One region of the Cellulomonas sp. Root137 genome, then DNA from elsewhere that is predicted to be linked to it. Evidence: predicted binding sites of a transcription regulator. Region 1 holds the regulator's gene; each other region holds the start of a gene.

Region 1 (3,274 bases):
GGCCACGGCGTCCAGCGATCCGGGCTCGGCCAGGAACACGGGCGCGCTCATGACGCGGCCGTCACCGTCACGCTCACCGACCGGAGAGCTTGTCGCGCAGCTTGGCGAACACGCCGGAGCTCGACGCCGCGAGCCGTGCCTCCGGACGCTCCTCGCCGCGCAGGGTCGCGAGCCGGCGCAGCAGCTCCGCCTGCTCGTCGTCCATGGCGGTCGGGACGTGCACCTCGACGTGGACATGCAGGTCACCGCGGCCGGGGGCGTGCAGGTGACCGACGCCGAGCCCCTTGATCGAGACGATCTGGGACGGCTGCGTGCCGGGACGCAGATCGACCTCCTGCGGCCCGTCCAGCGTGTCCAGCGTGAGCACGGTGCCCAGGGCGGCCGCGGTCATCGGCACCTCGAGCGTCGCGTGCAGGTCGTCGCCGCGCCGCACGAACGTGTCGTGCTTGCGCTCGCGCACCTCGAGGTAGACGTCGCCGGCAGGGCCGCCGGCCGGGCCGACCTCGCCCTGGCCGGTGAGCTTGATCCGCGTCCCGGTGTCCACACCCGCGGGCACGTCCACGGCCAGCGTGCGGCGCGAGCGGACCCGGCCCTCACCCGAGCACTCGGTGCACGGTTCGGGGATGACGGTGCCGAAGCCGTGGCACGCGGCGCAGGGCTGCGTGGTCATGACCTGGCCGAGGAACGAGCGCGCGACGCGCTGCACCGACCCGCGGCCGCCGCAGACCTCGCAGGTGCGCGGCGACGTCCCCGGACGGCAGCACGACCCGTTGCAGGTCGGGCAGATCACCGCGGTGTCCACCGGGACCTCGCGGTGCACGCCGAACGTGACCTCGGCGAGGTCGAGGTCCAGCCGCACGAGGGCGTCCTGGCCGCGCCGGGCGCGCGGGATCGGACCGCGCTGGGCGGCCGCTCCCGTGGCGGCACCGAAGAACGTCTCGAAGATGTCCTGGAAGCCGAAGCCGCCCCCCATGCCGCCACCGGGCGACGACGGGTCCCCGCCCAGGTCGTAGGCGCGGCGCTTCTCGGGGTTGCCCAGCACGTCGTACGCGCGTGAGACGTCCTTGAACGTGTCCTCGGAGCCGGCGTCCGTCCCCGCGACGTCGGGGTGGTGCTCGCGGGCGAGCTTGCGGTACGCCTTCTTGATCTGCTCCGGCGTCGCGTCACGCGGCACGCCGAGGATCTCGTAGTAGTCGGTCACAGGAGGGTCTGCTCGCTTCCAGCGGTCGTGGAACAGGTCTCAGGTCGAACGTGTGCGTGCGTCATTGCGCGAGGATGCGCGTCAGGTACCGGGCCACCGCACGGACCGCGGACATGGTGCCGGGGTAGTCCATCCGGAGTGGTCCGATCGAGCCGATGCGCGCCACCGACCCACCGCCCTCGTCGCCGTAGCCGGTGGTCACGAAGCTCGTCTCGAACAGCCCGTCGTGCTGGGTCTCGCGGCCGATGCGCACCGCGACCGTCGCGGAGTCCTCGGCCATCTCGGACAGCAGCCGCAGGAGCACCACCTGCTCCTCGAGCGCCTCGAGCACGGGGCCGATCGCGCGCACGTCCGTGCTGCCGACGCGCGCGAGGTTGGCGGTGCCGGCCAGCACCACCCGCTCCTCCGACTCCTGCGCCAGCGTCTCCTCGAGGACGGCTACGACGGCGTTGACGAGTGCCTGGTCCGCGGGCGCGAACGCGTCGGTCAGCTCGCCCAGCGCGACCGGCAGCTCGGACAGCCGCCGACCCGCCGCGCTCACGTTCAGGCGGGACCGCAGCCGCGCGACCACGGACTCGTCGAGGTCGGTGACCAGCTCGAGCGTGCGCTGCTCGACGCGACCCGTGTCGGTGATGAGGACCACCAGCAGGTGCCGGGCGCCGACGGGCACGAGCTCCACGTGCCGCAGCGCCGAGCGCCGCAGCGACGGGTACTGGACGACGGCGACCTGGTGCGTCAGCTGCGCGATGAGCCGCACGGCCCGGTCGACGACGTCGTCGAGGTCCTGCGCGTTCTCCAGGAACGTGCCGATGGCGCGGCGCTCCGGGCTGGACAGCGGCTTCACGGTCGAGAGCTGGTCGACGAACAGCCGGTAGCCCTTGTCCGTCGGCACCCGGCCGGCCGAGGTGTGCGGCTGGGCGATGTACCCGCCCTCCTCGAGGGCTGCCATGTCGTTGCGGATGGTCGCGGGCGAGACGCCGAGCGAGTGCCGCTCGACGAGCGCGCGGGAGCCCACCGGCTCCTTGGTGGCGACGTAGTCCTCGACGATCGCGCGCAGCACGTCCAGCCGCCGGTCCTCGCTCATGTCGCCTCCTCCGTCGTCGCTCGAGCAGTCCGTGGGTAGCACTCCCCGCACAGGAGTGCCAATGCTACGCCGGGGGCGCGACACTCACGGGGTGGCGTCCGGGGACGGCGCGACCGCGGCCCCTAGGCTGCCCGGGTGAACGACGACCGCTACGGCTCGGACGTGCTCGGGGGCTCCGGCTCGACGCACCACCGGCCCACCCGCACCAGCCGCCCCCAGCCCGCCGAGACCGGCCTCGTCGTCGAGGAGGTCACCACCGGGTGGGTCGGCGCCGTCGTCCGGGTGGAAAAGTCGGGCGGCCAGCACGTCGTCGTCCTCGAGGACCGGCGCGGTCGCACCCGCACCTTCCCGCTGGGTCGGGGCTTCTGGCTGGACGGCGAGCCCGTGGCGCTCACCGCTCCCGTGCGCGCCCCGGCACCCGCGAAGCCCACCCGCACGGCCTCGGGGTCCGTCGCCGTGCACGACGCCCGCGCTCGCGTGGCCCGCGGCAGCCGGATCTGGGTGGAGGGCAAGCACGACGCCGAGCTGGTGGAGAAGGTCTGGGGCGACGACCTGCGGCTCGAGGGCGTGGTCGTCGAGCTGCTCGACGGCGTCGACAACCTCGCCGACGCCCTGCGGGACTTCTCCCCCGGCCCCGGGCGCCGCGTGGGGGTGCTGGTGGACCACCTGGTGTCCGGGTCGAAGGAGAGCCGGATCGCCGCCGACGCCGTCCGCGGTCACCCCGCCGGATCCGTCCTCGTGCTCGGGCACCCGTACGTCGACGTGTGGCAGGCCGTCCGGCCCGAGCGGATCGGCCTGACCGCATGGCCCGTCATCGAGCGCGGCACCGAGTGGAAGCACGGGATCCTGCGCGAGCTCGGCTGGCCCGCCGACGAGCAGGCGGACGTCGCCCGCGCGTGGCAGCGCATCCTGCGCTCGGTGCGCAGCTACGCCGACCTGGAGCCGAGCCTGCTGGGCCGTGTCGAGGAGCTCATCGACTTCGTCACGGC
Region 2 (3,274 bases), on a different contig from region 1:
GTGAGCAGGGTGCGGATCCGCTGCGCGCGGTAGCCGTAGTCCCAGTCGTCGGTGAGGAACGGGCCCACGCCGGCGGGGGTGACCGCCTGGTTGGCCGTGACGACGAACCCCTCGACCGGGTCGAGCGCGCGCGGCATCGCGGCCGCGTCGACGAAGCCCTGCCAGTCGTACCGGCTGTCCCAGCCCGGCCGCGGCCACGTGCCGTCGGAGGGCACCGGGCCGTCGGAGACGTTCGCGCGGACAGGGATCCGGCCCGGAGCCTGGTAGCCGATGTGGCCGTCCGTCGTCGCGAAGACGATGTTCTGCGACGGCACGTCGAACAGCGCGGCGGCCGCCTGGATGTCCGCGGCGGTCTTGGCGACGTTGATCGCCAGCACGGCGTCCATGGTCCGACCCGGCTGCAGGGCGGTCCACGCGAGCGCGACCTCGAAGGTCCGGCCGGGCGCGCCCTCGGGGACGGGGGCGGTGCCGACGCCCACGAGGTCCAGCACGTCGGACACCAGCGGCCCGTGCACGGACTCCCGCACGGTCAGCCGCACGTCGTCGCCGCCGTTGACCTTGATGACCTCGGTGCGCTCCGTGATCGGCGCCGACGCCCCGTCGAGCCGGGTGGTGTCCTCGTCGACCCGCTCGAGGACGAAGTCGGTGACGTCGGCGCCCAGGTTGGTCAGGCCCCACGCGAGCGAGGCGTTGTGCCCGATGACCACGCCCGGCAGGCCCGCGAACGCGAACCCGGAGACGTCGTACGGGCACGCGGCGGACACGTCGTCGCACCGCAGGCCGATCTGCTCCCAGATGCCCGGCGCCGAGATGCCGAGGTGCGGGTCGTTGGCCAGCAGCGGCTTGCCGGACTCGGTGAAGGCGCCGGAGACCACCCACGAGTTCGACCCGACGCCCTCGCCGTCGCCCACGAGGTGCGGCACCGCGGCGAGCGCCGCGGACGCCGACGCCATCGCCTCCTGGAGGTCCGCGCTGTCGAGGTCGAGCGAGGTCGTCCTCGACGCCGCCTGCTCCACCGTGGTGACCGGCAGGTCCGCCGCGGTGAGGATCGGCAGGTTGAGGTCCTGCGGGTACGTGGGGAAGAGCTCCTCGACCCGGGCGACGTCACCGATGGTCGAGTACGAGGCAGCGCGCTCCAGCTCGGCGTCGTAGTTGCCGCGCAGGTCCCAGGCCATCGCCTTGAGCCACGCGAGCGAGTCGACCGGGTCCCACTCCTCCGGCGCCGCGACGTCCACCTGCAGGCCGAGGACGCTGTACTCGACGGCGACCGCACCCGGGTCGCGGTCGGCGAGGTAGTCGTTGACCCCGTCGGCGTAGGCCTGCAGGGCGTCACGCGTGGCGGGTTGCAGGAGGTCCCACTCCTGCTGGGCCACCCGGCGCCAGCCGAAGGTCCGGATCACCTTGTCGGCCGCGAGCGCGTCCTCGTTCTCCCCCACCAGCTCCGACAGCCGGCCCGACGTCACGTGCCGGCGGTAGTCCATCTCGAAGAAGCGGTCCTGCGCGGCGACGTAGCCCTGGGCGCGGAACAGGTCGCGGGAGGTCGTCGCCGTGATCGTCGGGACTCCCCGGTCGTCGCGGGTCACGATGACGTCGGCGTCGAGGCCCGCCAGCTCCTTCTCGCCGGAGACCTCGGGCAGCGGGCGCCGCACCACGATGACGGCCGTGACCATCACGGCGACGAGCGCGAGGACGACCACCGCGGCGACGGTGACCAGGGAGAGACGAAGGAGGCGGCGACGAGACACGCTTCGGAGGGTACTTCGCCGCCACCGGTCCGGCTGGCGTGGCGCCCGGCGCGGGCGGTCGGAATGTCCTGAGCGGCGTAGCGGTTACGATTGGCACTCGGACGATGCGAGTGCCAGACCGACTGACCCGCTCGATGAGCTGCCAGGAGAACTTCAGTGCCCACCTACGCCTACGCCTGCACGGCATGCGGTCACGCCTTCGAGACGGTGCAGTCGTTCAGTGACGACTCGCTGAGCGTCTGCCCCGAGTGCGACGGACGCCTGCGCAAGGTGTTCTCCTCGGTCGGCGTCGTGTTCAAGGGCTCCGGGTTCTACCGCAACGACGCGCGCGCCGGTGCGAAGTCGTCGGCCCTGACCCCGGCCGCGAGCACGACGAGCCCCGCGCCGGCGTCCTCGTCGTCGGACTCCTCGACGTCCGCCGCGTCCTCGACGCCCACGCCGGTCGCGAAGCCCGCCGCCTCCGCCTGACCCTCGTCGCCTGAGCCTCGGCGCCGTCACCTGCGGGTGGGGGCGCCGAACTCGTCTGTCGAGCCGCCCGCAGCCCTCGCGCACGCGGGGGCTGTTCACATCGTCGCCGTCCCCGGCTTCCCGCACCCGCGGCCGCTCTACCGTCGGCCGTCATGCACCCCCACCTGCTCGCCGGCCGCCCGCCGCCGCTCCCCCACCGCCGCCGCCCGTGGCAGGTGACCCTGCGGTCCGCCCTGTGGCGCACTCGGTTCGCGGTCGCCGCGGCGTTCCTCGGCGTCGCCGCCGCCTGCATAGTGCAGTCGCTGCGCCCGCCGGACCCGCCGACGTCCGCCGTGGTGGTCGCGGCGCGGGAGATCCCTGCCGGGACCACGCTGACCAGCGCCGACGTCCGCGTCAGCCGGTTCCCCCGGTCCGTCGCCCCCGACGGAGCGGTCACGGACCCGGCGGACGTGGTCGGCTCCGCTGCCGCCGTCCCCCTCGCGACCGGCGTCCCGGTGCTCCCCGGCCTGCTGGCCGACGACGAGGTGCGCGGACCGCCCGGCACGGTGGTGGCGACGGTCCGGTTCGCCGATCCCGCCGTCGCGGGGCTGCTGTCGCCGGGCGTGCGGGTGGACGTGCTGGCAGCGACGGCGGAGGGCGGCCCGGGCGGGGTGGTCGCGACGAGGGCGCTCGTCCTGCCGGTCGCCCGTCAGGACGGCCCCGGCGGTGCGCTGGGTCTGGGCGGCTCCGGTGACGCGTCGGTTCCGGTCCTGCTCGCCGTCTCCCCGACCGAGGCGCCCGCTCTCGCGGGGGCCGCCGCTTCCGCGTTGCTGTCCGCGGTCGTCGTGCCATGATCGTGCATTCCGGGCGCGCTGCGCCGACGGAGCACGACAACCCCCAGAACCCTGACCCACCTCAGTGGCCGCAGAAGGCGGACCACCGACCGAAGGGAATCGCGACGATGCTCCAAGGATTCAAGGACTTCATCTCCCGCGGCAACGCGATCGAGCTGGCCGTCGGTGTCGTGATCGGTGCCGCGTTCGGCGCGGTCGTCCAGTCGCTCGTCGACGGCTTCATCGGGC
Region 3 (3,274 bases), 2.1 Mb from region 1:
CCGCCACGCCTCGTCGGCACCCGGGACCGCGGTGGTGAGGAAGGGCGGCAGCAGGAAGGCGCTGGCGGCGTCCGCGTGCCCGCCGTCCGCGTACCGCGCGAACCCGGTCGGGCCGAACGCGCGGATCACTGCCACCTTGGAGCGGATCGCGGCGTCGAAGGCGGACCCGGCCAGCGCGTCGTCGCCCGTCAGGGGCAGGAGGGTCGACGCCTGCTGCAGGCCGGCGACGAGCGGCGCGACCGTGCCGAGCGTGAGGGCGTCCTCGGGCACCTCCCAGTAGTCCGGTGACGCGGGCGGGAGACCGTCGCGCCCGACGAGCTCGATCGCGTGCCGGGTGGAGCGGACGATCAACGGCCGGAGCTCCTCGGCGGCCGCGGTGCGCTCGGCGGGATCGGCGATCTCCGCGAGGACCAGGCCGGCGGCCCACAGCGCCCACCCGGTGCCGTCCGTCTGCACGCCGCGGTCGTCGGGCGGCCCCGAGCCGTCGGGCAGGTACCGCGCCTGGAAGGAGCCGTCCGCGGACTGCACCCGGTCGAGGAAGCAGAGGATCTCGAGGGCGTCGTCGACGTGGCCGGTCCGGGCCAGCGCCACGGCCACGAACGAGGCGTCGCGCGGCCACACGTACCGCCACTTCTCCGACCAGGCCGCGACGGCCGCACCGTCCGGGAGCATGAGCGCGTGCAGGTCCAGCAGGGCGGCGCGAGCCATGTCCTCGTACGGCCCGCCGACGCCGGGGACGGTGCCGGAGGCGAGCCAGGCGCGCTGGCGGCCGGCGACCGAGGCGGCGGCGCGCGCGGTGGCACCGTGCCCGGCAGGGGCCGCTCCGGTGACCGCGCGAGCGAGGGTCGACGCCGCAGGGTCGACGACGTGGGTGCCGGCCAGGAACGTCGCGTCGGTGCCGGGCGCCAGGGGCACCCGGAGGCCGCCCGGGAGCGTGGTGAGGCCCTCGTGGTAGAGCGGGATCGACGCGTACTCCGGGGCGGGCGGGGCGGCGGCCGGCGGGGCCGGGGTCTCGGCGGCGCGCGCTCCGGCCGGCGCCGTGGCGACGATGGCGGTGGTGGCCGCGACCACGAACGCCACGGCGAGGGCGCCCCCCGTGCGCCGGCGGCGGTCCGCGTGCCGGGCACGACGCAGGGGCGCGACGACCGCGCCCGCGGTACGCCGACCGCCGGTGTCGACGTCCTCGTCGTGATCCTGCACACGCGCACGATAGCCCTGACGCGGCTCCTGGGGTGCCGCTCTGAGTGAACGCTGCTTGCACTCTCGGGGGTCGAGTGCTAACCATTGGACTTAGCACTCTCCGGTGGAGAGTGACAGAATCACCACGGCCGTCCGGTGAGGGCCGTCGCACGCGGGACAAGACCGCGGGTGACGTGCCCGTCCGTCGCGGGCACCCTCGGCCGACCCGAACCCAGTGAAGGATCACAGCCCCATGGCCAAGATCATTGCCTTCAACGAGGAGGCCCGCCGCGGCATCGAGCGGGGACTCAACATCCTCGCCGACACCGTCAAGGTCACCCTCGGCCCGAAGGGCCGCAACGTCGTCCTGGACAAGAAGTGGGGCGCCCCCACGATCACCAACGACGGCGTCTCCATCGCCAAGGAGATCGACCTCGAGGACCCCTTCGAGAAGATCGGTGCGGAGCTCGTCAAGGAGGTCGCCAAGAAGACGGACGACGTCGCGGGCGACGGCACCACCACCGCCACCGTGCTCGCCCAGGCGCTCGTGCGCGAGGGCCTGCGCAACGTCGCGGCCGGCGCCAACCCGATCGCGCTGAAGAAGGGCATCGAGAAGGCCGTCGAGGCCGTCACCGCTGCCCTGCTCGCGCAGGCGAAGGACGTCGAGACCAAGGAGGAGATCGCCGCCACGGCCGCCATCTCCGCCGGCGACCAGGCGATCGGCGACCTCATCGCCGAGGCGCTCGACAAGGTCGGCAAGGAAGGCGTCATCACCGTCGAGGAGTCCAGCGCGCTGGGCCTCGAGCTCGAGCTCACCGAGGGCATGCGCTTCGACAAGGGCTTCCTGTCGGCGTACTTCGTGACCGACCCGGAGCGCCAGGAGGCCGTCCTCGAGGACGCCTACGTGCTGCTCGTCGAGTCGAAGATCTCGAACGTCAAGGACCTGCTGCCGCTGCTGGAGAAGGTCATCCAGGCCGGCAAGCCGCTGTTCATCGTCGCCGAGGACGTCGAGGGCGAGGCCCTGGCCACGCTCGTCGTCAACAAGATCCGTGGCCTGTTCAAGTCGGTCGCCGTCAAGGCCCCCGGCTTCGGCGACCGCCGCAAGGCGATGCTGCAGGACATGGCCATCCTCACCGGTGGCCAGGTCGTCTCCGAGACCGTCGGTCTCAAGCTCGACACGGTGGGCCTCGAGGTCCTCGGTACGGCGCGCAAGATCGTCGTCACCAAGGACGAGACCACCATCGTCGAGGGCTCCGGCGACGCCGCCCAGATCCAGGGCCGCGTTTCGCAGATCCGTGCCGAGATCGAGAACTCGGACTCGGACTACGACCGCGAGAAGCTGCAGGAGCGCCTCGCCAAGCTCGCCGGTGGCGTCGCCGTCATCAAGGCGGGCGCGGCCACCGAGGTCGAGCTCAAGGAGCGCAAGCACCGCATCGAGGACGCCGTGCGCAACGCCAAGGCGGCCGTCGAGGAGGGCATCGTCGCCGGTGGTGGCGTGGCGCTCATCCAGGCCGGCAAGACCGCGTTCGAGGGCCTCAAGCTCGAGGGCGACGAGGCGACCGGTGCGCAGATCGTGAAGCTCGCGATCGAGGCCCCGCTCAAGCAGATCGCGATCAACGCCGGTCTCGAGGGTGGCGTCGTCGTCGAGAAGGTGCGCAACCTCCCCGTGGGTCACGGCCTCAACGCCGCGACCAACACGTACGAGGACCTGCTCGCCGCGGGCGTCAACGACCCGGTGAAGGTCACGCGCTCCGCGCTGCAGAACGCGGCGTCCATCGCCGCGCTGTTCCTCACCACCGAGGCCGTCGTGGCCGACAAGCCGGAGCGCAACAACGCGCCCTCCGGTGGCGGCGGTGGCGAGGACTTCGGCGGCGGGTTCTGATCCGCAGCTGAACCGCTGAGCACCATCTAGCACGGCCGAACGGGCCGGTCACCTCCGGGTGGCCGGCCCGTTCTGCTGCCCCGCGGTCGTCGGCCCAGGTGTGTCACAGGGGTGACGGTGGCGTCACGCCGATGCCCGACATGGCACCATCTGCACGTGCGCGACCGAATCGGCGCGCGTGTATCGGAGGAGTGTCACAGTGCCCCAGCCCAC

What was found. Region 1 encodes HrcA, which represses chaperone genes, less so after heat shock. Its sites were predicted from a motif close to TTNGCACTCGNNNNNNNCGAGTGCNAA; they were not measured.
Region 2: the regulator HrcA is predicted to act here: its motif matches at 1,836-1,862, upstream of ASD18_RS17985 (FmdB family zinc ribbon protein).
Region 3: the regulator HrcA is predicted to act here: its motif matches at 1,255-1,281, upstream of groL (chaperonin GroEL).

Annotation. Positions count from the first base shown of each region.
Region 1 is NZ_LMFG01000001.1:2,176,188-2,179,461, reverse strand. Features, by position in the region: gene ASD18_RS10280 (16S rRNA (uracil(1498)-N(3))-methyltransferase) at 1-51, opposite strand, end outside; gene dnaJ (molecular chaperone DnaJ) at 74-1,201, opposite strand; gene hrcA (heat-inducible transcriptional repressor HrcA) at 1,263-2,285, opposite strand; gene ASD18_RS10265 (DUF3097 domain-containing protein) at 2,421-3,274, shown strand, end outside.
Region 2 is NZ_LMFG01000004.1:88,573-91,846, reverse strand. Features, by position in the region: gene ASD18_RS17990 (penicillin acylase family protein) at 1-1,745, opposite strand, end outside; gene ASD18_RS17985 (FmdB family zinc ribbon protein) at 1,902-2,213, shown strand; gene cpaB (Flp pilus assembly protein CpaB) at 2,366-3,046, shown strand; gene mscL (large conductance mechanosensitive channel protein MscL) at 3,154-3,274, shown strand, end outside.
Region 3 is NZ_LMFG01000001.1:69,585-72,858, reverse strand. Features, by position in the region: gene ASD18_RS00345 (glycoside hydrolase family 15) at 1-1,200, opposite strand, end outside; gene groL (chaperonin GroEL) at 1,433-3,061, shown strand; gene ASD18_RS00335 (OmpA family protein) at 3,261-3,274, shown strand, end outside.